3 regions of the Kitasatospora sp. MMS16-BH015 genome follow, and region 2 is predicted to be linked to each of the others. Evidence: riboswitches for the same ligand, from Rfam matches in the RefSeq annotation. Region 2 holds a riboswitch; each other region holds the start of a gene.
What was found. A riboswitch is a leader RNA that binds a small molecule or an ion and turns the genes downstream of it on or off. The one in region 2 is predicted to bind cyclic di-AMP.
Positions count from the first base shown of each region.

Region 1: linked by a shared signal. The riboswitch ahead of CFP65_RS42225 (M23 family metallopeptidase) and the one ahead of CFP65_RS42180 (transglycosylase family protein) in region 2 are both predicted to bind cyclic di-AMP.
Region 3: linked by a shared signal. The riboswitch ahead of CFP65_RS21525 (M23 family metallopeptidase) and the one ahead of CFP65_RS42180 (transglycosylase family protein) in region 2 are both predicted to bind cyclic di-AMP.

Region 1 covers NZ_CP025394.1:7,182,564-7,189,613, forward strand. The annotation lists gene CFP65_RS30610 (MFS transporter) at 1-572, shown strand, start outside; gene CFP65_RS30615 (aldo/keto reductase) at 605-1,429, shown strand; gene CFP65_RS42225 (M23 family metallopeptidase) at 1,505-2,407, opposite strand; cyclic di-AMP (ydaO/yuaA leader) riboswitch at 2,411-2,568, opposite strand; gene CFP65_RS30625 (EI24 domain-containing protein) at 2,867-3,679, shown strand; gene CFP65_RS30630 (cytochrome P450) at 3,723-4,976, shown strand; gene CFP65_RS30635 (ATP-binding protein) at 5,135-6,400, shown strand; gene CFP65_RS30640 (Prokaryotic metallothionein) at 6,423-6,692, opposite strand; gene CFP65_RS30645 (substrate-binding domain-containing protein) at 6,828-7,050, opposite strand, start outside.
Region 2 covers NZ_CP025394.1:5,418,547-5,425,596, reverse strand. The annotation lists gene CFP65_RS23505 (NAD(P)/FAD-dependent oxidoreductase) at 1-148, opposite strand, end outside; gene CFP65_RS23500 (Ppx/GppA phosphatase family protein) at 604-1,551, opposite strand; gene CFP65_RS23495 (DUF501 domain-containing protein) at 1,548-2,189, opposite strand; gene CFP65_RS23490 (septum formation initiator family protein) at 2,204-2,644, opposite strand; gene eno (phosphopyruvate hydratase) at 2,733-4,019, opposite strand; gene CFP65_RS42180 (transglycosylase family protein) at 4,176-5,018, opposite strand; cyclic di-AMP (ydaO/yuaA leader) riboswitch at 5,020-5,201, opposite strand; gene CFP65_RS23475 (cytochrome P450) at 5,391-6,662, opposite strand; gene CFP65_RS23470 (SDR family NAD(P)-dependent oxidoreductase) at 6,818-7,050, shown strand, end outside.
Region 3 covers NZ_CP025394.1:4,958,534-4,965,583, reverse strand. The annotation lists gene CFP65_RS21540 (sensor domain-containing protein) at 1-653, opposite strand, end outside; gene CFP65_RS21535 (GNAT family N-acetyltransferase) at 770-1,501, opposite strand; gene CFP65_RS21530 (hypothetical protein) at 1,553-2,476, shown strand; gene CFP65_RS21525 (M23 family metallopeptidase) at 2,603-3,421, opposite strand; cyclic di-AMP (ydaO/yuaA leader) riboswitch at 3,435-3,595, opposite strand; gene CFP65_RS21520 (YiaA/YiaB family inner membrane protein) at 3,823-4,113, shown strand; gene CFP65_RS21515 (4-oxalocrotonate tautomerase family protein) at 4,123-4,329, opposite strand; gene CFP65_RS21510 (alpha/beta fold hydrolase) at 4,465-5,316, shown strand; gene CFP65_RS21505 (TetR/AcrR family transcriptional regulator) at 5,316-5,912, shown strand; gene CFP65_RS21500 (hypothetical protein) at 6,078-6,284, shown strand; gene CFP65_RS21495 (PP2C family protein-serine/threonine phosphatase) at 6,393-7,050, shown strand, end outside.

The DNA of each region.
Region 1 (7,050 bases), 1.8 Mb from region 2:
GCGGGGTGTTCGCCGCCATCACGTACATCGCCCCGATGATGACCAACGTCGCCGGCTACTCCGAGGGCGCCGTCACCTGGCTGCTGGTGCTGTTCGGGGTCGGCATGTTCCTCGGCAACCTGCTCGGCGGCCGGTACGCCGACCGCAGGTTGATGCCGATGCTGTACGTGAGCCTCGGCGGGCTGGCCCTGGTGCTCGGGCTGTTCACCGTCACCGCGCACAGCAAGGTGGCGGCCGCCGTCACCATCCTGCTGGTCGGGGCGCTCGGCTTCGCCACCGTGCCGCCGCTGCAGAAGCGGGTGCTCGACCAGGCGCACGGCGCGCCCACGCTGGCCTCGGCCGTCAACATCGGCGCCTTCAACCTCGGCAACGCGCTGGCCGCCTGGCTCGGCGGCCTGGTGATCACCGCCGGCCTCGGCTACACCGCACCGAACTGGGTCGGCGCCGCGCTGGCCGCCGCCGCCCTGCTGCTGGCCTTCTGGTCCGCCGCCCTGGAGCGCCGCGCCCCGGCCACGACAACCACCGTCCCGGGCGCCACCCCGGCCGCCGCGCCCAGCCCCGTCCTCCACTGAACCCACCCCCGCACCAAGGCAAGGAACCGATCATGACCACCGTCCCCACCGTGCAGCTCAACAACGGCGTCCGGATCCCCCAGCTCGGCTTCGGCGTCTTCCAGGTCCCCGACGAGGAGACCACCACCGCCGTGAAGACCGCCCTGGCGACCGGCTACCGCAGCATCGACACCGCCGCGATCTACGGCAACGAGGCCGGGGTCGGCCGGGCGCTGGCCGAGTCCGGGGTGGCGCGCGAGGAGCTCTTCCTGACCACGAAGGTCTGGAACGCCGACCAGGGGTACGAGGCGACGCTGCGCGCCTTCGACACCAGCCTGGCCAGGCTCGGCCTCGAGTACGTCGACCTCTACCTGATCCACTGGCCCACCCCGGCCCGCGACCTCTACTTGGACACCTGGCGGGCGCTGGAGCGGCTGGCCGCCGACGGGCGGATCCGGGCGGCGGGCGTCTCCAACTTCCAGCCCGCGCACCTGGAGCGGCTGCTCGACGCGAGCGAGCTGGTGCCGGCCGTCAACCAGATCGAGCTCCACCCGGGGCTCCAGCAGGCCGAGCTGCGCGCCTTCCACGCCGAGCACGGCATCGCCACCGAGGCCTGGAGCCCGCTGGCCCAGGGCGCGGTGCTGGACGACCCGGCGATCACCGCGATCGCGGCCCGCACCGGCAAGTCCCCGGCCCAGGTGGTGCTGCGCTGGCACCTCCAGCTCGGCACCATCGTGATCCCGAAGTCGGTCACCCCGGCCCGGATCGCGCAGAACCTGGACGTGTTCGACTTCGAGCTGACCCCCGAGGAGCTGGCCGCCGTGGCCGCCACCGACCGCGGCCTGCGCACCGGCCCGGACCCGGACCGGTTCAACTGAGGCTGCTCGGACGACAGCGGCGCGCGGCGCCCCCCGGACTCGGGGGGCGCCGCGCGCCGCTGGGTGGGACGAAGGTCAGACGTTGACCGAGTGGGCCCGCAGGTAGGCGACCGGGTCGATGTCGGAGCCGTAGTTCGGGGTGGTGCGGATCTCGAAGTGCAGGTGCGGGCCGGTCACGTTGCCGGTGGCGCCGGAGAGGCCGAGCTGCTGGCCGGCCGTGACGGACTGGCCGGCGTGCACCTGGAGCTTGGAGAGGTGGGCGTACTGGGCGTACTTGCCGTCGGCCAGGCGGATGACCACCTGGTTGCCGTAGGCGCCACCCCAGCCGGCCGTCACCACGGTGCCGTCGCCGACGGCCCGCAGGCTGGTGCCGACGGAGGCCGCGAAGTCCACGCCGGTGTGGTGGCCGCTGGCCCACAGGTGACCGGGCACGCCCCAGTTCTCGACGATGCTCGGTTCGGCCAGCGGGGCGTAGAAGTCCGGCGCGGCGGGCGCGGGCGCAGTGACCGGAGCCGGAGCCGGAGCTGCGGCGGGGGCCGGAGCAGCGGCCGGGGCGGGGGCCGGCGCGGCGGCGGGGGCCACGGCGGGGGTGGCGGCCGGGGCCTGGTGGGTGGCGACCGGGGTGGCGGCGTCCAGGCCGAGGCGCTGGGCGACGTCGGCGAGGCCGGCCTGGGCGGCGGGCTTGCCGGTGTGGACCGGGTGCCAGTCGCCGTCCACCAGGTGGTGCGCGGTGGGGTCGGCGGCCTTGGCCGGGTCGGTGAGCGTCTTCGTGGCGGCGGCGGGCGCGGTGTGCGCGACGTGCTGGGCGTCCACGCTGCTGGTGAACGAGTGGTGGCCGGAGCCCGAGTCGGCGAGGGCCGAGGCGGTGGTGACACCGACCAGGGGGAGCGCGAAGGTCGCGGCCAGCGTGGTGGCGATGGCGACCTTGTTCAGCTGCGGGCGGGTGTGACGGCGTGCGTGCTTGCCCCGTGCGGACATGGGTGTTCCTCTCCGACGCCGACGAGGTGAGCTGTCGGGTTCGGGCTGGAGATGCCCGGCCGCGGAATGCGGCTTCACCCCAAGCCGCCCGGACGTGTCCGGACGGCGTACTGACCTGGGTCCCCCGCTCCTGCCGTTACAGAGCTCGGTAGTGCCCACGGGTGCCGGCAGGACTAGGCGTTGCACCCGGTGGACCCGCTCGGTCAGTGGCCGGGCGGTCCGATGAAGCAAAACCCACGAACCGGACAAAAGCAAAGGTGACGGTTGGATAACTGCCGGAATTGGTGACCGAAAGCGCTCGTCGAATCACCATCCGTGCACGAAACATAAGCAAGAGGTGAAGGTGGGAGGGCCCAAAGTGAGATTCGTGGCGGAATGCGACGGTGGAATCGCGGTGGGTGGTCGAAACCGGGCCGGGCGGTGAGCCTGCTCACGGCGGGCGGCCCGTAGGCTGCCGGTATGCGAGATCTTGCGGTGGGGATGAGGCTCCTTTTCCAGGGCCAGAAGTGGGTGGCCCGGCACGGGCGGTGGTGGGGATTCGGGATGATCCCGGCGCTGATCACGATGGTCGGGTACCTGGTGGCGATGGCCGCCCTGGTGGTCGAATCGGGCGGGTTGGTGCGCTGGATGACGCCGTTCGCCGACGGGTGGGGCTCGCCCTGGCAGGGGGTGCTGCGCGGGGTGGTGACGGCCGCGCTGATCGGTGGCGGGGCGCTGCTCGCGGCGGTCACCTTCACCGCCGTGACGCTGCTGGTCGGGCAGCCGTTCTACGAGTCGCTGGCCGCGAAGGTGGACGAGACCGAGGGCGGCGCCCCGGCGGCGCCGGAGCTGTCGCTCTGGCGGGAGCTGGTGATCGCCACCAGGGACAGCCTGGCGGTGCTGCTGCGGGCCGGCGGGTTCGGGGTGCTGCTGTTCGCCTGCGGGTTCGTCCCGGTGGTCGGGCAGACGGTGGTGCCGGTGATCGGGGTGGGGGTCTCGGGCTTCTTCCTGACCGTGGAGCTGACGGCCGTGGCGCTCCAGCGGCGCGGGGTGCCGCAGCCCGAGCGGCTGCGGATGCTGCGCGGGCGGCTCGGACTGGCGCTCGGTTTCGGTGCGCCGCTGGTGCTGCTCTTCCTGGTGCCGATGGTCACCGTGCTGCTGATGCCCGGCGCGGTGGCCGGGGCGACGCTGCTGGCCCGCGAGCTGGTGCCCGTGGAGAACGGCGCGGACGGCGAGGAATCGGACGAGAACGACGATATGACGAGCGCAGAAATGCATTCGAACGCACAGTAAAGGAAATTTGACATTCCGTCAGGCGGTACGCGATACAGGGTCGATGACCGCCACGGGTGTCCCCGCGCAGCACGCTCACTCCGTTCACGGGCCGGGGCCGAACCCCGCCCAGCCGGAGTTCTGGCAGCTCCCGGCCGAGGCCAGGGCCGCAGCCTTCGCCCGGCTGCGGGAGCTCGACCACCCCGTCCGCTGCACCGACCCCCGGACGGGCAAGGGCTTCCACGCGCTGGTCCGGCACGCCGACGTGGTGCGGGCCAGCCGCAACCCCGCGCTCTTCCTCAGCGGCCCCGGCGTCACCACCCCCGAACCGCCGCGCTGGGTGCGGATGGTGTTCGGCGACTCGATGGTCAACCTGGACGACCCGCACCACGCCGGGCTGCGCCGGATCGTGGCCCGGGCCTTCACCCCGCGCCTGATAGCCCGGGCCGAGGCCGACATCCGGCGGACGGCCGCCCAGCTCGTGGACGAGGTGGTCGCGCAGCGGCCCACCGACTTCGTCGCTGCCGTCGCCGCCCAGCTGCCGTACCGGGTGATCTGCGACCTGATGGGCGTGCCCGAGGCACCGCGCCGGGCCATCCTGGCCGAGATCGACCGGGCCACCGCCCCCACCGGGGTGCGGCGCACCCGGCTGCGGGTGCCGGGGCGCGGGCTGGCCGCGCTGGCCCGGCTGTACCTCACCATCGCCGCGATCGGCCGCGAACGCCGCCGCCGGCCCACCGAGGACCTGATCTCCGCCCTGGTCACCGCCGACGTGGAGGGGCACCGGCTCGGCGCCCGCGAGCTCGGCGCCTTCTTCTCCCTGCTGCTGGTCGCCGGGGTCGAGACCACCCGCAACGCGCTCGCCCACGGCCTGCACCTGCTCACCGTCCACCCCGAGCAGCGCGCGCTGCTCACCGCCGACCTGGGCGGGCGGCTCCCCGGCGCGGTGGAGGAGATCGTCCGGTACGCCACCCCGATCGTCCAGTTCCGCCGCACCGTGGCGGCCGACTGCGAGTTCGGGGGCGCGCAGCTGCGCCGGGGCGAGAAGGTGGTGCTCTTCTTCGGCTCGGCCAACCGGGACGCGGCCGTCTTCGCCGACCCGGACCGGTTCGACCTCACCCGCTCGCCCAACCCGCACCTGGGCTTCGGCGGGGGCGGCCCGCACTTCTGCCTCGGTGCCCACCTGGCCCGGCAGGAGATGCGGGCGGTGCTCGGCGAGCTGTACACCCGGCTGCCGGAGCTGCGGTCCACCGGGGAGCCCGAGCTGGTCGCCTCCAGCTTCGACCACCGGGTGCGGAGCCTGCCGTTCACCTTCTGAGAGCGACCGGGAGGCACCGTTCACCTGCCGAGACGGGCCGGGAGACAAGGGTCGGGAGGGCGGAAAGGGCGGCCCGCTTTGTCCGTTCCGGCGCGGGCCGGGCGGGGCGCGCGGGCCCTAGCGTGCCGGACACACCCCGACCCGTCCCGGAGGCTCCCGTGCACTGGCTCATCCACGACTACCGCGAGGACGACCTCGCGGCCGTCGTCCACCTGATCGACACCACGGCCGGCCTCGGGCAGGAGTCGGTGTTCTCGCTCGCCGAGTGCCTCTCGGCGCTCACCTCCCGCCAGCCCGCCGTGGTGGCCGTCAGCCAGGGCGAGCCGATCGGCGCGGCGCTCGCCCACCTGGCGGGCGACCGGGCCTGGGTGATGCGGATCGCGATCGCCCCGGCCTGGCGCGGCCGGGGCCTGGCCAGTGCGCTGCTGCGCGAGCTGGAGCGGCGGCTGCTGGGACAGAAGGTGCGGCGGATCGCCTACGTGCTGCCGGAGGAGGAGCTGCTCGGCGAGGGGCTGCGCAACGCCGGGTACACCCGGCGCCCGGCCGTGGCCTACTTCGAGAAGACCGAGCCGAACGGACCGGGCGACGGCCTGCTCGACGAGCTCGGCGGGCGGCTGCTGCCCGGCGACCTCTGGGAGAAGGTGGCCGGGATGACGGCGGAGAAGAGCCTGATCGAGCGCCGGGTGGTCCGGCCGCTGGCCGAGCCCGAGCGGGCCGCCCGGCACGGGGTGCTGCCGCCCCGCGCGGTCGCGCTGTTCGGGCCGCCCGGCACCGGCAAGACCACCTTCGCCCGGGCGGTGGCCTCCCGGCTCGGCTGGCCCTTCGTCGAGCTGCTGCCCTCCCGGCTGGCCGACGAGGGCAATCTGGCGGCGGCGCTGCGCACCGCCTTCGCCCGGATCGCCGAGCTGGAGCGGGTGCTGGTCTTCATCGACGAGGTGGAGGAGATCGCGCCGGTGCGCGGCGCCGGGGCGCCCGGCGGCATGCACGGGGTCACCAACGAGCTGCTCAAGCTCATCCCCGGCTTCCGGGAGGGGGAGGAGCGGCTGCTGGTCTGCGCCACCAACGCGATCGGCTCGCTCGACCCGGCCTTCCTGCGGCCCGGCCGGTTCGACTACCTGATCCCGATCGGCACCCCGGACGCGGCGGCCCGCACCGCGATCTGGTCCCGCTACGCCGCCGCCCGCCCCGAGGTCGACCTCGCGGTGCTGGTCGCCGCCAGCGAGTGGTTCACCCCCGCCGACATCGAGCACGCCGCCCGGGCGGCGGCCCAGACCGCCTTCGAGCGCGACCCGGGCCGGGGCGAGGCGGAGCCCGGGGCCACCACCGAGGACTACCTGACCGCCATCGCTGCCTGCCGACCGACCGTCACCCCCGAGCTGCTGGCCGCCTTCGAGACGGACATCGCCGCCCACGCCCGGGTCTGAGCCCCCGGCGGGCCGGGCCGGGTCAGCCCTGGGCGACTCCGGGGTGGGTGCCCACGGCGTCGCGGATCTGCTCGCCCAGGCCGCCGTCGCGGCGGGCGCAGTTGGCGCAGCAGAAGAACTTGCCGGAGACCTCGACCCCGTGGCCGACGATCCGCACCTGGCAGTACTCGCAGCGGGGCGCGAGCTTCTCCATCGCGCACTCGAAGCTGTCGAAGGTGTAGGTGTCGCCGCTGACCGTCTTGATCTCGAAGGCCAACCAGTAGTCGTTCTTGCACACCACGCAGACCGCCATGACCGCTGCACTCCGCTCGTCCTCGCCGGAGCGTCCGCACCGGGCGGGCGGACGCTGCCTCCGAGTCTTCGGGGGTGCGGGGGCTCCGGCAATCGGCGCGCGGCCGAACGGGCCGCGGGCCCCCGCACCGGGCTCTCAGCCGCAGCCGAGGCCGGAGGAGCGCCAGCCGGCCGCGTCCACCATCTGCGGGGTGACGGCCACCTCGGCAGGGAAGGGCGTGCCCTTGCGCAGCCGGTCGTACATGGTCTGGACGGCCCGGGCGCCCACGTCGGAGCCGTTGATGAACAGGGCCGCCTTCATCCCGGTCGGCTTGCCCGCCTGCCAGTCCTGGCAGGCCAGGTAGGCGCCCAGGCCCACC
Region 2 (7,050 bases):
AGGGCAGGTACGTCATGTACGACCGCGGGTCCACGACCGTGACGGTCGCTTCGCCGTAGCGCATCTTCTTGAGGATGCGCATCGCGGCATACAGGCCGACGTAACCACCGCCGACAATGAGGATGCGAGGACGCTCCGTGGTGCTCATATCGGAAAGTATCCAGCACCGTCCGGCCGCACTTTCGTGAGGCCCGTCACATGACGCTGGACACCCTCTGCTACACTGCGCGGCCACACGACCGGGGCCGGAGGAGTGCCACCCCCGCCCCGGCAGCCCCCCGACAGCCCCCCAGGGGCACTCGGGCAGGCATCCCCACGCTGAGCAGCAACGATCCTTCTGCCGCCCCGGTTCCCTCGAAACATTTCGAATCCACCGCCCGCCCCGGGCCCTCACCTGCGATCCAAGGGGCGAGGGCGGAACGTCACCTTCGGTGCCGCATATCGGACGGAGCGCTCACCAGAGTGCGACGAAAGACTGGATCTCCATGTGAAGAAATTCACGAAGTTTCTTCCCAAGATCGAGTCCCCGAGGGCAGAAAGCACCCCGAAGTGGGGCGAAACCACCTCGGGGTGCGGGTGCGGCGGGCCGGGCCCGTGCGGGGTTCAGCGGGCCTGGACCAGGCTCCAGGCGATGCCGTCGAGGATGTCGTGCTCGCTCACCACGACCTCGCTCGCGCCGGTGCGCTCCATGATCTCCAGCAGCACCACGGCGCCCGCCGCGATCACGTCCACCCGGCCCGGGTGCATGACGGGGATGGCCGCCCGCTCCGCGTGCGAGGCGGCCAGCAGGCGCTCGGTGACGGCGCGCACCGAGGCCAGCGGGATGCGGGAGTGGTGCACGGCCTCGGAGTCGTACGCGGGAAGGTCGAGGGCGATGCCCGCGACCGTGGTGACGGTGCCCGCCAGGCCGACCAGGGTGGCCGGGCTGGTCAGGTCGACCGTCTCGGCCGCCAGGTCGAGCGCGGCCCGCACGTCGGCCCGGGCGGCCTCGACCTGGGCCGGGGTGGGCAGCTCGGTGCCGCCGAAGTGGCGCTCCGTCAGCCGGACACAGCCGATGTCCACCGAGCGGGCCGCCGCCACGTCGCTGCTGCCCCGGACGAACTCGGTGGAGCCGCCACCGAGGTCGAAGACCAGGTAGGGCGGGCGGACGGCCTCGCCGGAGAGCTCCTTGGTGGCGCCGACGAAGGAGAGGTGGGCCTCCTCCTCGCCGCTGACCACCTCGGGCTCCACGCCCAGGATCTCCTTGACCCCCTGGGTGAACTCCGAGGCGTTCTCGGCGTCCCGCGAGGCGGAGGTGGCGACCAGCCGGATCCGGTCCGAGCCGACACCGTAGGAGGAGATCACCTGGGCGTAGGTGCGGCAGGCCTCGAAGGTGCGCGCCAGCGCGTCCGGGTGCAGCCGGCCGGTCTTGTCGACCCCCTGGCCCAGCCGGTTGATGACCATCCGTCGGTCCAGGTCCGTCACGGTGCCCGTGGCGAGGTCCAGGTCCGCGACGAGCAGGCGGATCGAGTTGGTGCCGCAGTCGATCGCGGCGACCCGGGTGGTGGTCACTGCCCCTCCTCCTCGGCCAGCCGCTTCTTCTCGGCGCGCTCGGCCGTCAGCTGTTCCTTCGCGGCGATCACGGCCGCGTGGTCGGTGTCCGCGGCCCGGTCGGCCTCGACCTTGGCCAGGTGCTCGGCCACGGCCTCGGGGCTGACGCAGGGGCCCTTGGCCCACCAGTCCTCCAGCATCCCGATCGCCTCGTCGCCGAGCGGGTTGACGCCCTCGCCGGCGGCCAGCGAGTGGCCGACCAGCACGTGCAGGCACTTCACCCGGTCCGGCATGCCACCGGCGCTCGGGAAGCCCTCCAGCACCTCGATGGCGTCGCGGCGGGCGATGTAGTCCTCGTGCGCCTTCTGGTACGCGGCGGCCAGCTCCGGGTCCTCGGCCAGCCGGGCGGTCTGCTCCTTCATCACGCCGTCGGCCTCCAGGGTGCCGATCAGCGAGGCGGCCTTGGGGCAGGTCAGGTAGTAGAGCGTCGGGAAGGGCGTGCCGTCGGGCAGCCGGGGCGCGGTCTCGACCACGTCGGGGTTGCCGCAGGGGCAGCGGTGGGCGACGCCGCGCAGGCCGCGCGGCACCCGGCCGAGCTGGGCGGCGATGGCCGCCACGTCCTGGTCGGCGACGTCGGGGGCGGTGTTCTCAGAGGTCATGGCGGGAGCTGTCTCTAGCGGGGGGCAGGGGCGGGGGTGGGGCGGGCCTGGGCGGCGTCGGCCTCGTCGACCGACTCCCAGACGCTGGTGTACCAGGGCTGGGCGGCGGCCTTGGCCTTCGCGGCCGGCGCGGCGCCGGACTTCGCGGCGGGGGTGGGGTCGACCGAGACGAAGGAGGTCTCGCCGGGCAGCGCGTAGTGCAGCCGCTCCCGGGCCTGGGTGCGCACGTACGCCGGGTCCTGCCAGCGGGCCCGCTCGCGGCTCAGCGCGTCGACCTGCTGCCGGGCCTGCTCGGCCTTGGCGCGCTGGGCGGCGATCTGGGACCGCTGCGCGATGAACTGCCGGGTCGGGTAGGCGAGGATCGCGACCAGGGAGCAGAGCACGAGCACCAGCACGGTCGCGCGGCTGGTGAAGCGCGGGCGCGCCACCAGACCCGGGATCCTCCACTTGGCCATCTCGTCGCCCCTCCTCCAGTCGCACCGGTGCCCCGGCCCCCACCCTACGGGGTGAGCGCCGGGGCACCGGTCAGGCGTGCTCGGGTGATCAGCCCTCGTAGCGGAAGCGCGGGAAGGCGCCGCGACCCGCGTACTCGGCGGCGTCGTCGAGGATCTCCTCGATGCGCAGCAGCTGGTTGTACTTGGCGACGCGCTCGGAGCGGGCCGGGGCGCCGGTCTTGATCTGGCCGCAGTTGGTGGCGACGGCGAGGTCGGCGATGGTGACGTCCTCGGTCTCGCCGGAGCGGTGCGACATCATGCAGCGGTAGCCGTTGCGCTGGGCCAGCTCGACGGCGTCCAGGGTCTCGGTCAGCGAACCGATCTGGTTGACCTTCACCAGCATCGAGTTGGCGGTGCCGCTCTCGATGCCGCGGGCCAGGCGGGCCGGGTTGGTGACGAACAGGTCGTCGCCGACCAGCTGGACCTTGTCGCCGAGGCGGTCGGTCATGGCCTTCCAGCCGTCCCAGTCCTCCTCGTTCAGCGGGTCCTCGATGGAGACCAGCGGGTAGTTGGCGACCAGGTCGGCGTAGTAGTCGATCAGCTCGCCGGCCGACAGGGCCTTGCCCTCGAACTGGTAGGCGCCGTCCTTGTGGAACTCGGAGGCGGCCACGTCCAGGGCCAGCGCGACGTCCTTGCCCGGGGTGTAACCGGCCTTCTTGATGGCCTCGGTGATGAGGTCGAGGGCCTCGCGGTTGGAGTCGAGGTTCGGCGCGAAGCCGCCCTCGTCGCCCAGGCCGGTGGAGAGGCCGCGCTCCTTCAGCACGCCCTTGAGCGTGTGGTAGACCTCGACGCCCCAGCGGACGGCCTCGGAGAAGGACTCCGCGCCGATCGGGGCGATCATGAACTCCTGGATGTCGACGTTGGAGTCGGCGTGCGACCCACCGTTGAGGATGTTCATCATCGGGACGGGCAGCACGTGCGCGTTGGGGCCGCCGAGGTAGCGGAACAGCGGCAGGTCACTGGCCTCGGAGGCGGCGTGCGCCACGGCGAGCGAGACGCCGAGGATCGCGTTGGCGCCGAGCGAGGACTTGTCCGGGGTGGCGTCCAGGTCGAGCATGGCCTGGTCGATCAGGCGCTGCTCGGTGGCGTCGTAGCCGACCAGCTCCGGGCCGATCTGCTCGATGACGGCCAGCACGGCCTTCTCGACACCCTTGCCGAAGTAGCGGTTCTTGTCGCCGTCGCGCAGCTCCAGGGCCTCGAAGGCTCCGGTGGAGGCGCCGGACGGGACGGCGGCACGGCCGGTGCTGCCGTCGTCGAGGCCGACCTCGACCTCGACCGTGGGGTTGCCGCGGGAGTCGAGGATCTCGCGGGCGACGACGACATCAATGGACGGCACGAGGCATCTCCTATGGGGACGATGGCGGAGTCCTTACGCCCAGAGCCTAACCGCACCCGGGCCCGCAGCCCCGCTGACCTTGGTCCTGTCTCACCGTGTGGCCGCCTACTCGCCAGTAGTTCACCTGGCGGGGAGGCGGCCACGGGGCAGCTCGGATCAGCCGAGGTTGAGCACCTGACCCGGCATGATCAGGTTCGGGTCGGCGCCCACGGTGGACTTGTTGGCGCCGTAGAGCGTCTGCCAACCACCGTTGACCTGGTGGCTCTGGGCGATGCCGGACAGGGTGTCACCGGCCTGGACGGTGTAGCCGCGGCTCGGCGAGGCCGGCTTGGCGGGGGTCTCGGCCGGAGCCTTGGCCGCCTGCTGCTGCTTCAGCTGCTGGGCGGGGGCGGTGAACTGCCGGTAGACGTCCTGGTGGCTGGTCCAGTACCAGCCGCCGTCCTTCTGGTACCAGTACTTGCCGCTGGACGCGTCGTACCCGGCCTTGCCCGGGAAGCCCGGGGTGGCCTCGGTCTGCTCGGCCGACTTGGCGGGCTTCGCCGGGGCGGGCTTGGCGGACTTGGTGGAGCTGCCGGAGGCGGACGAGCCGCCGCCGGAGGTGTCCACGTCGGCGGCCGAACCGCCCTTGCTGAGACCGGCCTTGACGGAGCAGACCGGCCAGGCGCCCGGGCCCTGGGAGGCGAGCACCTTCTCGGCCACCGCGATCTGCTGGCCCTTGCTGGCCTGGTTGGCCTGATTGGCGTACTGACCGCCGCCGTAGGCCTTCCAGGTGCTGGAGGTGAACTGGAGGCCACCGTAGAAGCCGTTGCCGGTGTTGATGCCCCAGTCACCGCCGCTCTCGCACTCGGCGACCTTGTCCCAGGTCGAGACCGAGGCGGCGTGGGCGCCGGTGGCGGCCAGCAGCGGCAGGGCCAGGCCGACGCTCGCGACGCCCGCCACGGCGATGGCCTTCTCCGCCTGGGTGCGACGGCGGTGACGACCGGTACCGGAAAGCAGCATGAAGTTCCCTCTCCGCACGCCTACGAAGTGAGCTGTCGGGTTCGGACCGGGAGGTGGCCCGGCCGCTGGGCCTGACGCTCCTTGGCGGAACGTTTCGGCTGACGCGGCTTCACCCCAAGCCGTGGAGGACGGCAACAAACCTGGTTCCTCCGCCCCTGCCCGGGGTCAAGTCGGGTGCCCGGCGGCGCGACGGGCAGGATTCGGCGTCCCGCGCCCCGGGGTCCGCAGCTGCGAACACCAGGGAGGGTAAGCAGAGCGAACGTCAGATCACAAGCTCATATCGCCGACATCACACCGGAATTACGGCCAGTCATGGATTGCCTACAAACCGTGGGGTTATGTCCGGATTGATGCGTGTTCGGACCGCCCGGATCAGCCTCCGGACGACACACCGCGAGTGGCCTCCGGGGTGAAGGAGACCGGAAGTTCACGCAGGCCACGCATGATGAGCCCGCCGCGCCAGCGCAACTCCTGGGGCTCGGCGGCCAACTGGAGGTCCGGCAGTCTCGTCAGCAGTGAACGCAACGCCCACTGCCCCTCCAGCCGGGCCAGCGGAGCGCCGATGCAGTAGTGGATGCCCTGGCCGAAACCGAGGTGCGGATTGTCGGCCCGGGCCAGGTCGAGCACGTCCGGCCGGTCGAACTTGGCCGGATCCCGGTCGGCCGCCGCGAGCACCACCAGCACCGGGTCGCCCACCGGGATGTCCACCCCGCCGATGGTCAGCGGAGTGGTCGCGAACCGCCAGGTGGCCAACTCCACCGGCCCGTCGTAGCGCAGCAGTTCCTCCACCGCCGTGGCCAGCAGCGCCGTCTCGCCGCGCTCCAGCGAGGCCTGCAGCAGCTTGCGCTGCTCGGGGTGGCGCAGCAGCGCGTAGGTGCCGTTGCCGATCAGGTTGATGGTGGTCTCGAAGCCGGCGAAGAGCAGGATGAAGGCCATCGCGGCGGCCTCGTTCTCCGTCAGGTGCTCGCCGTGGTCACTGGCCCGGATCAGGCCGGAGATCAGGTCGTCCCCGAGGTCGTTGCGCTTGCGGTGGATCAGCTCCAGCAGGTACGCCCGGATCTTCTTCACGGCCCGGCCGACGCCACCGCGCTGCCCGCCGTGGTGGCGGATCATCATGCCCGCCCAGTCCCGCAGGTCGTCCTGGTCCTCCTCCGGCACGCCCAGCAGGTCGCAGATCGCGTAGATCGGCAGCGGGAAGGCCAGCTCGTGGATCAGGTCGGCCGAGCCGCGCTCGGCGAAGCCGTCGATCAGCCGGTCGGTCAGCTGGCGCACCCTCGGCTCGAAGGCCGCCACCCCGCGCGGGGTGAACGCCTTCGAGACGAGTCGGCGCAGCCGGGTGTGGTCCGGCGGGTCGATGTTCAGCAGGTGGGTCATCAGGTCGGCCTGCCGCTCGCCCGGGATGCCGACCCGGCCGGTGCGGTGCGCCTGCTCGCTGTGGTGCGCCGGGTTCTTCGAGAGCCGGGCGTCGGCGAGCGCCTGCTTGGCGTCCGCGTACCGGGTGACCAGCCACGCTTCCACCCCGCTGGGCAGCGTGGTGCGGTGCACGGGGGCGTGCTCGCGCAGCCAGGCGTAGGCGGGGTAGGGGTCGGCGGCGAACTCCCAGGTGAAGAGTGCGGGCTGGCTGGTTTCGGGCGTGTCCGGCATGTCACGAAGGTATCCGGTCCCGGGAGGCGTGAGCCTGGTCACCTGGCGGGTATTCCCTGTTGCGGGGGGTCGCGGCGTGCCTACGATCCTCCGATAGCTCTTCGGTCGGCAGTGCGGTGTCCGGCCGGAGCGAGTCGCTCAAGGAGGAGCAGACCATGCGAGTAGCCGGGGCCGTGGTGGTGATCGCCGTACTCAGCGGCGGTTCGGGGGCTGATCTCGCGCGCCGGTTCGCCGCCGCGGGCGCCAAGGGCATGCTCGTGGCCGACCAGCACCCGGGGGTGGCCGAGGACCTGGCCACCGAGCTCGACCGGCCGGGCTGCCCGGTGGTCGGCGTGTGCAGCGACGTCCACCAGCCCAGTGACATCGCCGCACTGGTGGCCACCGCCGC
Region 3 (7,050 bases), 460 kb from region 2:
AGCAGGAGCGGGGAGAGGAAGACCATGAGCAGGCCGAGGGCGGAGAAGCCGGCTATCTGCCAGGGGGAGCTCAGGTAGTAGCGGTGGACGCCGGTCTCGTTGCTGAAGTCGAAGAGCTGGAGGCCGGGCCAGGGGGTGAAGCGGGCGATCGCCCAGTGGTAGGCCGGGTAGAGGGCGGCGGCCCAGCCGACCGAGAGGAAGACCACCGAGGTGACGAAGGAGAAGACCGCCCAGGGGAAGACCACCAGCTGGTAGGTGACGGCGCGCCAACCGGGGCCGTCGGCCAGGCGGGCGGTGACGGCGCCCCAGAAGCCGGGGCGGCGGGGCCGGACCGGGGCCGGGGCGGGGACCTCCATGTCGAGCAGGGTGCGGGCGCGCAGGCGCTCGACCGCGCCGAAGCCGCGGGCGCTCGCCAGCAGCAGGCCGAGCACCGGGAGGCCCAGCACGGTGACCAGCAGGCCCGCGCCGACCGAGAGCAGGGTGACCGCCGCGACGAAGGCCGCCGTCGCTATCGGGAAGGCGGTGAGCAGGTAGCCCAGCTCCCGGTACGTCGCCCCCGCGAACGGGGCGTGCAGGAAGGACGGGGCGGGCTTCCGCCGGTAGGGGTACGCGCTGGTGTCGTAGAGCGTCGTACTCGGCTGCATGGTGCTCATCCTGGGCCCCCTGGGCTGCTGGCTCGTGTCCTCGTCCTCGCTACGACCACCACGATGCCGCGCCGACCCCCCTCGGCACATTGCAGCCCACTACCGAATCCGGGGTGGGGTTCTCCCTACCCCCGAGCGGGTGGCTGCTCCCCGGTGCGCCAGGCACCGGCCTGCCACTCGTCCTCCAGCAGGGAGTACTGGAACGCGTCGTGCCAGCGGCCGCCGAGGTGGAGGTCGTGCCGGATCCGGCCCTCCAGCTGGAAGCCGGCCCGGGTGAGGACGCGGGAGGAGGCGGTGTTGTCCGGGTCGACCCGGGCCCAGAGGCGGTGCAGGCCGAGCGGGCCGAAGGCGAAGTCGCAGGCCAGGGCGGTGATCTCGCCGGCGTAGCCGCGCCCCCAGGTGTCGCGGCGCAGCGCGTAGCCGAGGAAGGCGGCCCGGTCGCCCTCCAGACCGAGGGCGAGGTTGCCGATCGGTACCGCGTACTCGGGCTCGCCCTCGGCCAGCAGGGTGACGGCGAGGCGGTAGACCGTGCGGGGTTCGGCCTCGGCCTCGTCCAGGTAGAGGGAGATCTGGTCGGCGCAGGTCTCGCGGTCGCGCGGCTCGAAGGGGAGGTAGCGGGCCGTCTCCGGATCGCCGAAGACGGCGTGCAGGGCGTCCACGTCCTCGGGCGTGTGGTGGAACTCGCGGATCGCCAACCGGGGCCCGGTGAGCCGCACCGGCGTGAGCGGGACGGCCGGAGCGGCCGGAGCGGGCTCAGGAAGCGGAGCGGGCTCAAGGAGCGGACCGGGCTCAGGGAGCGGAGCGGGCTCGGCCGGGGCGGGGTGCGGGGGCTGCGCCGGGGTGGGTTCGGGCTGCATGGCTCCCGACGATACCGCCGAGTGGTGGGCCCAGCGGCTACCGTACCGAGGGTGAACGTCGAAGACCTCCAGCTCACCCCGCACCCCCGCACCGCCGATCTACTGGCCTGGGCCGCCGAAGCCGGCCTGCCGCCCGTACCGGAGGAGGCCGTCCGGACGGTGCTGACCCTGCTGGAGTTCGGTGATGCCCAGCTGCACGACGGCTTCCCCGAGCTGACCTCGCCGGTGGTGGAGCAGCTGCTGTACGAGCGGATGTACCTGTACGTGCAGCCGGCCGAGCAGCCGGAGGCGTACGGGGCGGCGGTGCGGCTGCTGATCGACCACCAGCGGGCGGCCCGGCGGCTCAACGCGAAGCGGTGGGAGCGGCTGCACGAGGAGGCCGAATGGCAGGGCGAGCTGCTCTGCGGGCTGCTGCGGCAGCCGCACCTGGTGACCTGGCCCCGGCTCTACACCCTGCTGCTGCGGGCGGACGGGGTGGACACCGCCGATCCGGCCGCCGTGCGGGCCTGGCTGGACGCCTTCCGGGAGCTGCCCGAGACGGAGCGGCTGGCCGCGTTCGGGGCGCTGGAGGAGGGCGGCGGGCCGGACGGGCTCGGTGTGCTGGACTGGGTCGGCGGGGACGGCGGCTGGGGGCCGACCCGGGTGATCTCGGTGGGCATGGCCACCGACGGCGCGCGGGCGCTGCTGGAGCAGTGGCTGATGCGGCGCAGCTACCGCAACCTGGCCGGGCTGAACGCGCTCGGCCTGCCGATGCCGGACGAACTGTCCGGGGACTACGCCGAGTTCGAGGCGGCGGTGGTGCGGGAGGCGCTGCGGCTGTGCGGCGAGTGGACGGTGCCGGGGCTGCCCGAGCTGCTGCTGGAGTACCCCGAACTGGCCCCCGAGCCGGGCCCGGAGGAGATCGACGCGTACCTGGCCGCGCAGGAGGCGGCGGAGCAGGAGCAGGAGCAGGAGCAGGAGCAGGAGACGGAGTAGTCGGAGGGGGCGAGCGGTGAGCCGGGTGGGGCGTCAAGGAGTGCACGCCCCTTCGGATGCCCTCGCAGTTCCCCGAGCCCCTGGGGTCGGGCTCGGGGTCGGGCCCCTGGGGTCGGGCCCCTGGAGTCAGGGCTGGAGGCCGCGGGCGTGGAGCCAGGGCAGCGGGTCGATCGGGGCACCGGCGGCCGGACGGACCTCCAGGTGGAGGTGGGGGCCGGTGACATTGCCGGTGGCGCCGACCCGGCCGAGCTGGGTGCCCGGGGTGACGGGGCCGGCGGTGGTGGTGATGGCGGAGAGGTGGCAGTACCAGAGCTCGGTGCCGTCGGGGAGGGTCAGGACGACCCGGTAGCCGTAGGCGCCGGCCCAGCCCGCCGAGGTGACGGTGCCCGCGGCGACGGCCACGGCCGGGGTGCCGGTCGGGGCGGCGAAGTCGAGGCCGGTGTGCAGGTGCGACCAGTAGGAACCGGCCTGACCGTAGTGGGCGGTGAGGGTGTAGCCGGCGACCGGGAGGGTCACGGCGGTGCGCTCGGTCTCGGCCCGGGCCTCGGCCTGCTGGGCGGCCCGCTTGGCCTCGGCCTCCTGGGCGGCAACCACCCGGGCGGTCTCCTCCGCGGCGGTGCGCTGGCCGTCGGCCTGCTGCTGGATCCGGGCGGCGAGGGCCAGGCCCGGGTCGGCCGAGAGGGTGAGCTCGGTGGAGTCCTCGGTGGCCGCGTCGGGGGTGGTCACCGGGGCGGCGGGGAGCGGCGCGGCGGCGGCCGGGCCGGCCGCGGCGAAACCGGTGGCGCCGAGCGAGGCGGCCATCGCGGTGACGCCGAGCAGCGGGCCGCCGGTACGGGCCTGGCGGGGCATCCGATGCCTGGCCACCTCGTCTCCGAGGGGCGGCAGCACGGTGGGGCCGTCCAGCAGCTGGGTGGCCGGGCCTGCGGGGGAGTGCGTCGACGCCAAGGGAGGCGCGCTCCTTTCCTTCCTTCGCGCCTACCGGGTTAGCTGACGGGTTCGGAGCAGGAAGGTCTCCTACGGCCGGGCGGGGGCCCGGCTGATTCACCCCAGTGGAACGTGGTTCCCCGGCTCCCGGGCCCACCGGTGAGGGCGGGCCCATGGATTAGGCGACGGCGCACGGTGCCGTTTCGGGTACGGCGTTGCCGACCGCGCTGCGTTATCAAACGTTAATCCGAGTGGCCCCTGATTCCAAGCCGCTCGGCATCTCGGTCCAGACCTGTGGACGATGTCAGGTCCGATCCGGGTGCATACGTGGTGATTTGAGACGGTCGACCGGCAACTCCCGGGCGCTGCGGTTGAGTACGCGTACTCATGTGCCGAGTACGGGAGTTGGCGACCCTGGAGTCATGAACACACCAGTGCCCGGCCGGACCACCAACGCCTACTACATCCAGGCGATCCTCTCCTTCGGGCTCGCCTCGGCGGCCCTGGCGATCGGGATCGCCTACCTGCCCGTCAGCGCCTGGGTGCGGGGCTTCCTCGCCGTCGGCCTGCTCTACGAGATCACCTCGGCCTTCACGCTGGCCAAGGTGATCCGCGACCGCCAGGAGGACGGCGCGATCGTCACCCGGGTCGACCAGGCCAGGCTCGACAAGCTGCTCGCCGAGCACGACCCGTTCCGGGTGGACGCCCCGTGAGCACCGCCCCTACTGCTGCGCCTCCGCGGCCCGCTTGGCCGCGTAGGTGACACCGCCCGAGGACCAGTGGGTGGCCGGGATCTCCTCGATGGCCACCCAGATGTTCTCCGGCGAGACCCCGGTGATCCGGGCGTAGGCGGCGGTGAGTTCGCGGGTGATCTCCGCGTTCTGCTCGTCGGTCCGGCCGGAGAGCTGCTTGACGTTGATGAACGGCATCGGGTGGCCCCTCTGGTGCAGATGGTTCAGGTGGTGCGGGTGCGCCGACCGTATCCCAGTCGCTTGACGGCTAAGGCTATTAGCCTTAGCTTTATGGCTACAGGGAACAACGCACCGATCCCGAGGGGGAGCACCATGAACGCCACCGCCACCACCGCCACCCGGTACCTGGAGCTGCCCGGCGGGCGGATCGCCTTCGACGACGAGGGCACCGGCAGCGCCGTCCTGCTGCTGCCGGGCATGCTCGACTCCCGGCACGCCTACCGGCACCTGCGGCCGCTGCTGCTGGCCGCCGGGCACCGGGTGGTCGCCATGGACCTGCGCGGGTTCGGCGAGTCCTCGATCGAGTGGGCGGACTACTCCCCCGCCGCGATCGCCGAGGACGCGCTCGCCCTGCTGAGCCACCTCGGGATCGAGCGGGCCACCCTGGTCGGCAGCTCCTACACCGCCGCCTCGGTGGTCAAGGCCGCCGGGCTGGCGCCCGAGCGGGTGGCCGGCATCGCGCTGATCGACGGCTTCATCGAGAACCTGTCGCCGAACGCCCTCCAGCGCGGGATGGTCAAGGCGCTCGGCCACGCGGTGCTCCGCTTCCCGAGCCTCTGGGGCCTCTACCTGCGCAAGACCGCCTTCGGCCAGGCCAAGCCCGCCGACCTGGACGCCTACGCGGCCGGCCTGGTGGCCAGCCTGCGCACCCCCGGCCGGGCCACCGCCACCCGGGGCTACGTGTTCGGCGACTCCGCGCCGGTCGGCTGGAGCGCGGCCGTCGAGTGCCCGGCCCTGGTGGTCATGGGCGAGCAGGACCCCGACTTCCCCTCCCCCGCCGCCGTCGCCCAGCGGCAGGCCGAGGCGCTGAACGCCCGCCAGGTGCTGATCCCCGGTGCCGGCCACTACCCGATGGCCGAGGACCCGCAGGCCACCGCCGCCGCGCTGCTGCCCTTCCTGGCCGAGGTGGCCGCCGCCGAGGCCGCAGCCGTGAAGGCCGCCTGATGCCGCGCGCCGGACTCACCCCGCAGGCCGTGGTCGACCACGCGATCGACCTGGTCGACGTCCAGGGCGCCGAGGCCCTGACCCTGGCCGCCGTGGCCGCCAAGGCCGGGGTCGCCACCCCTTCGCTGTACAAGCACGTACCGGGCGGCCTGCCCGAGCTGCGCCGCCTGGTCGCCGTCCGGGTCACCACCGAACTGGCCACCGCCCTCGGCGAGGCCGTGCTCGGCCGCAGCCGGGACGTGGCGGTGGCCGCCCTGCTCGACGCCTACCTCGACTACGCCGAGCGCCACCCGTACCGGTACGGCGCGCTGCCGCAGGCCCCGCAGGACGACGCCGAGCTCCGCGAGGCCGCCGCCCGGCTGGTCGGCGTGATCATCGCGGTGCTGCGCGGCTACGGCCTGGCCGGCGAGGAGGCGGTGCACGCCGCCCGGACGGTCCGCTCGGTGGCGCACGGCTTCGCGGCCCTGACGGCCGGTGGGGCCTTCCAGCTGGCGGCGGACCTCGCGGTGACCCGGGAGCGGCTGACCCGGGTGCTGACGGAGGGTCTGCGGAGCTGGCCACCGGCCGAAGCCCCAGCCCCGGCCGAGGCGCACTGAGGATCCGTTCGCGGGGGAACTGATGGTGATTCGGCCGGTATGGACTGGTACGGATTCGCGCGGTTTCCTTTACCAATTCGTCGCCGGACACCCGGGAGACTGTGCGGAGCCTGGGTAGCCATATGGTTCGGGGCAAGAGCGGATCACTCCAAGGATGTGGGCACCATGACGCAGACCGCGCAGACCACCACGGCCCTCGTCCCCGGCCAGCGCACGGCCTCGCCGGTGCCCGCGGCACTCGTCCCGGCGGCCGGTGGCGACGGGGTGGGCAGCGCGGTGCGGCGGGCGGTCGAGATAGCCCGTTCGGTCTGGCGGCTGCGGCCGGTGGCGGCCGCTCCCGTGCAGGCGTACGGGGAGTGCGACGGCCAGTAGGGCCGGTGCCGGCACTGGCGCCGGTGCCTCGCTTCCGCAGGGCGCGGGGTGATTCGGGATAGATTGAGCGGATTGTCCCGATGAGACCGAGCGCTGGCGGAGGTTGCGGTGCCCGCAGTCACGACGGTGGCTCGGCAGGTGCGGGAGGGGTTGCGGCGGGGGTCGCTCGGCCGGTGGCTGAGCCGACTGCTCGACGGGGAGACCCGGGCCGAACGCGAGGCCGTCGGTGTGCTCACGGCCGTGGCCGGCCTGCTGACCTGGCTGGCGATCCGCTGGCCCGACTACTGCCCGCCCTCGATGCTGGTCTTCCCGCTGATCTGCGGGGGCTTCGTGCTGCACACCCGGCGGCAGCTCGCGCTGCTCGTACCGGTGACGGTCGGGCTGATGCTGGACATCTTCCTGCGCACCCCGTACGGGCTGCGGCCCGGCTCCGCCGCCGTGGTCATCGCCACCGCCGGCCTGGTGCTGCTCACCTCGCGCTACCGCACCCGGCTGGGCCTGCGCGGCACCCGGGGCGACTCGATGCTGGTCGAACTCTCCGAACGGACCCGGGCACTCGGCCGGCTCCCCGAACAGCTCCTCGACTGGCGCTTCGACCGGGCCCTGGCCCCCGTCAGCGGCGCCTTCTTCTCCGGCGACTTCCTGCTCGCCTCGCACCGGGCCGACCGCGACCTCCTGGAGGTCGTCCTGGTGGACGTCTCCGGCAAGGGCAGCCGGGCCGCCGCGCGGTCGATGCACCTCTCCGGCGCCCTGGCCATGCTGCTCG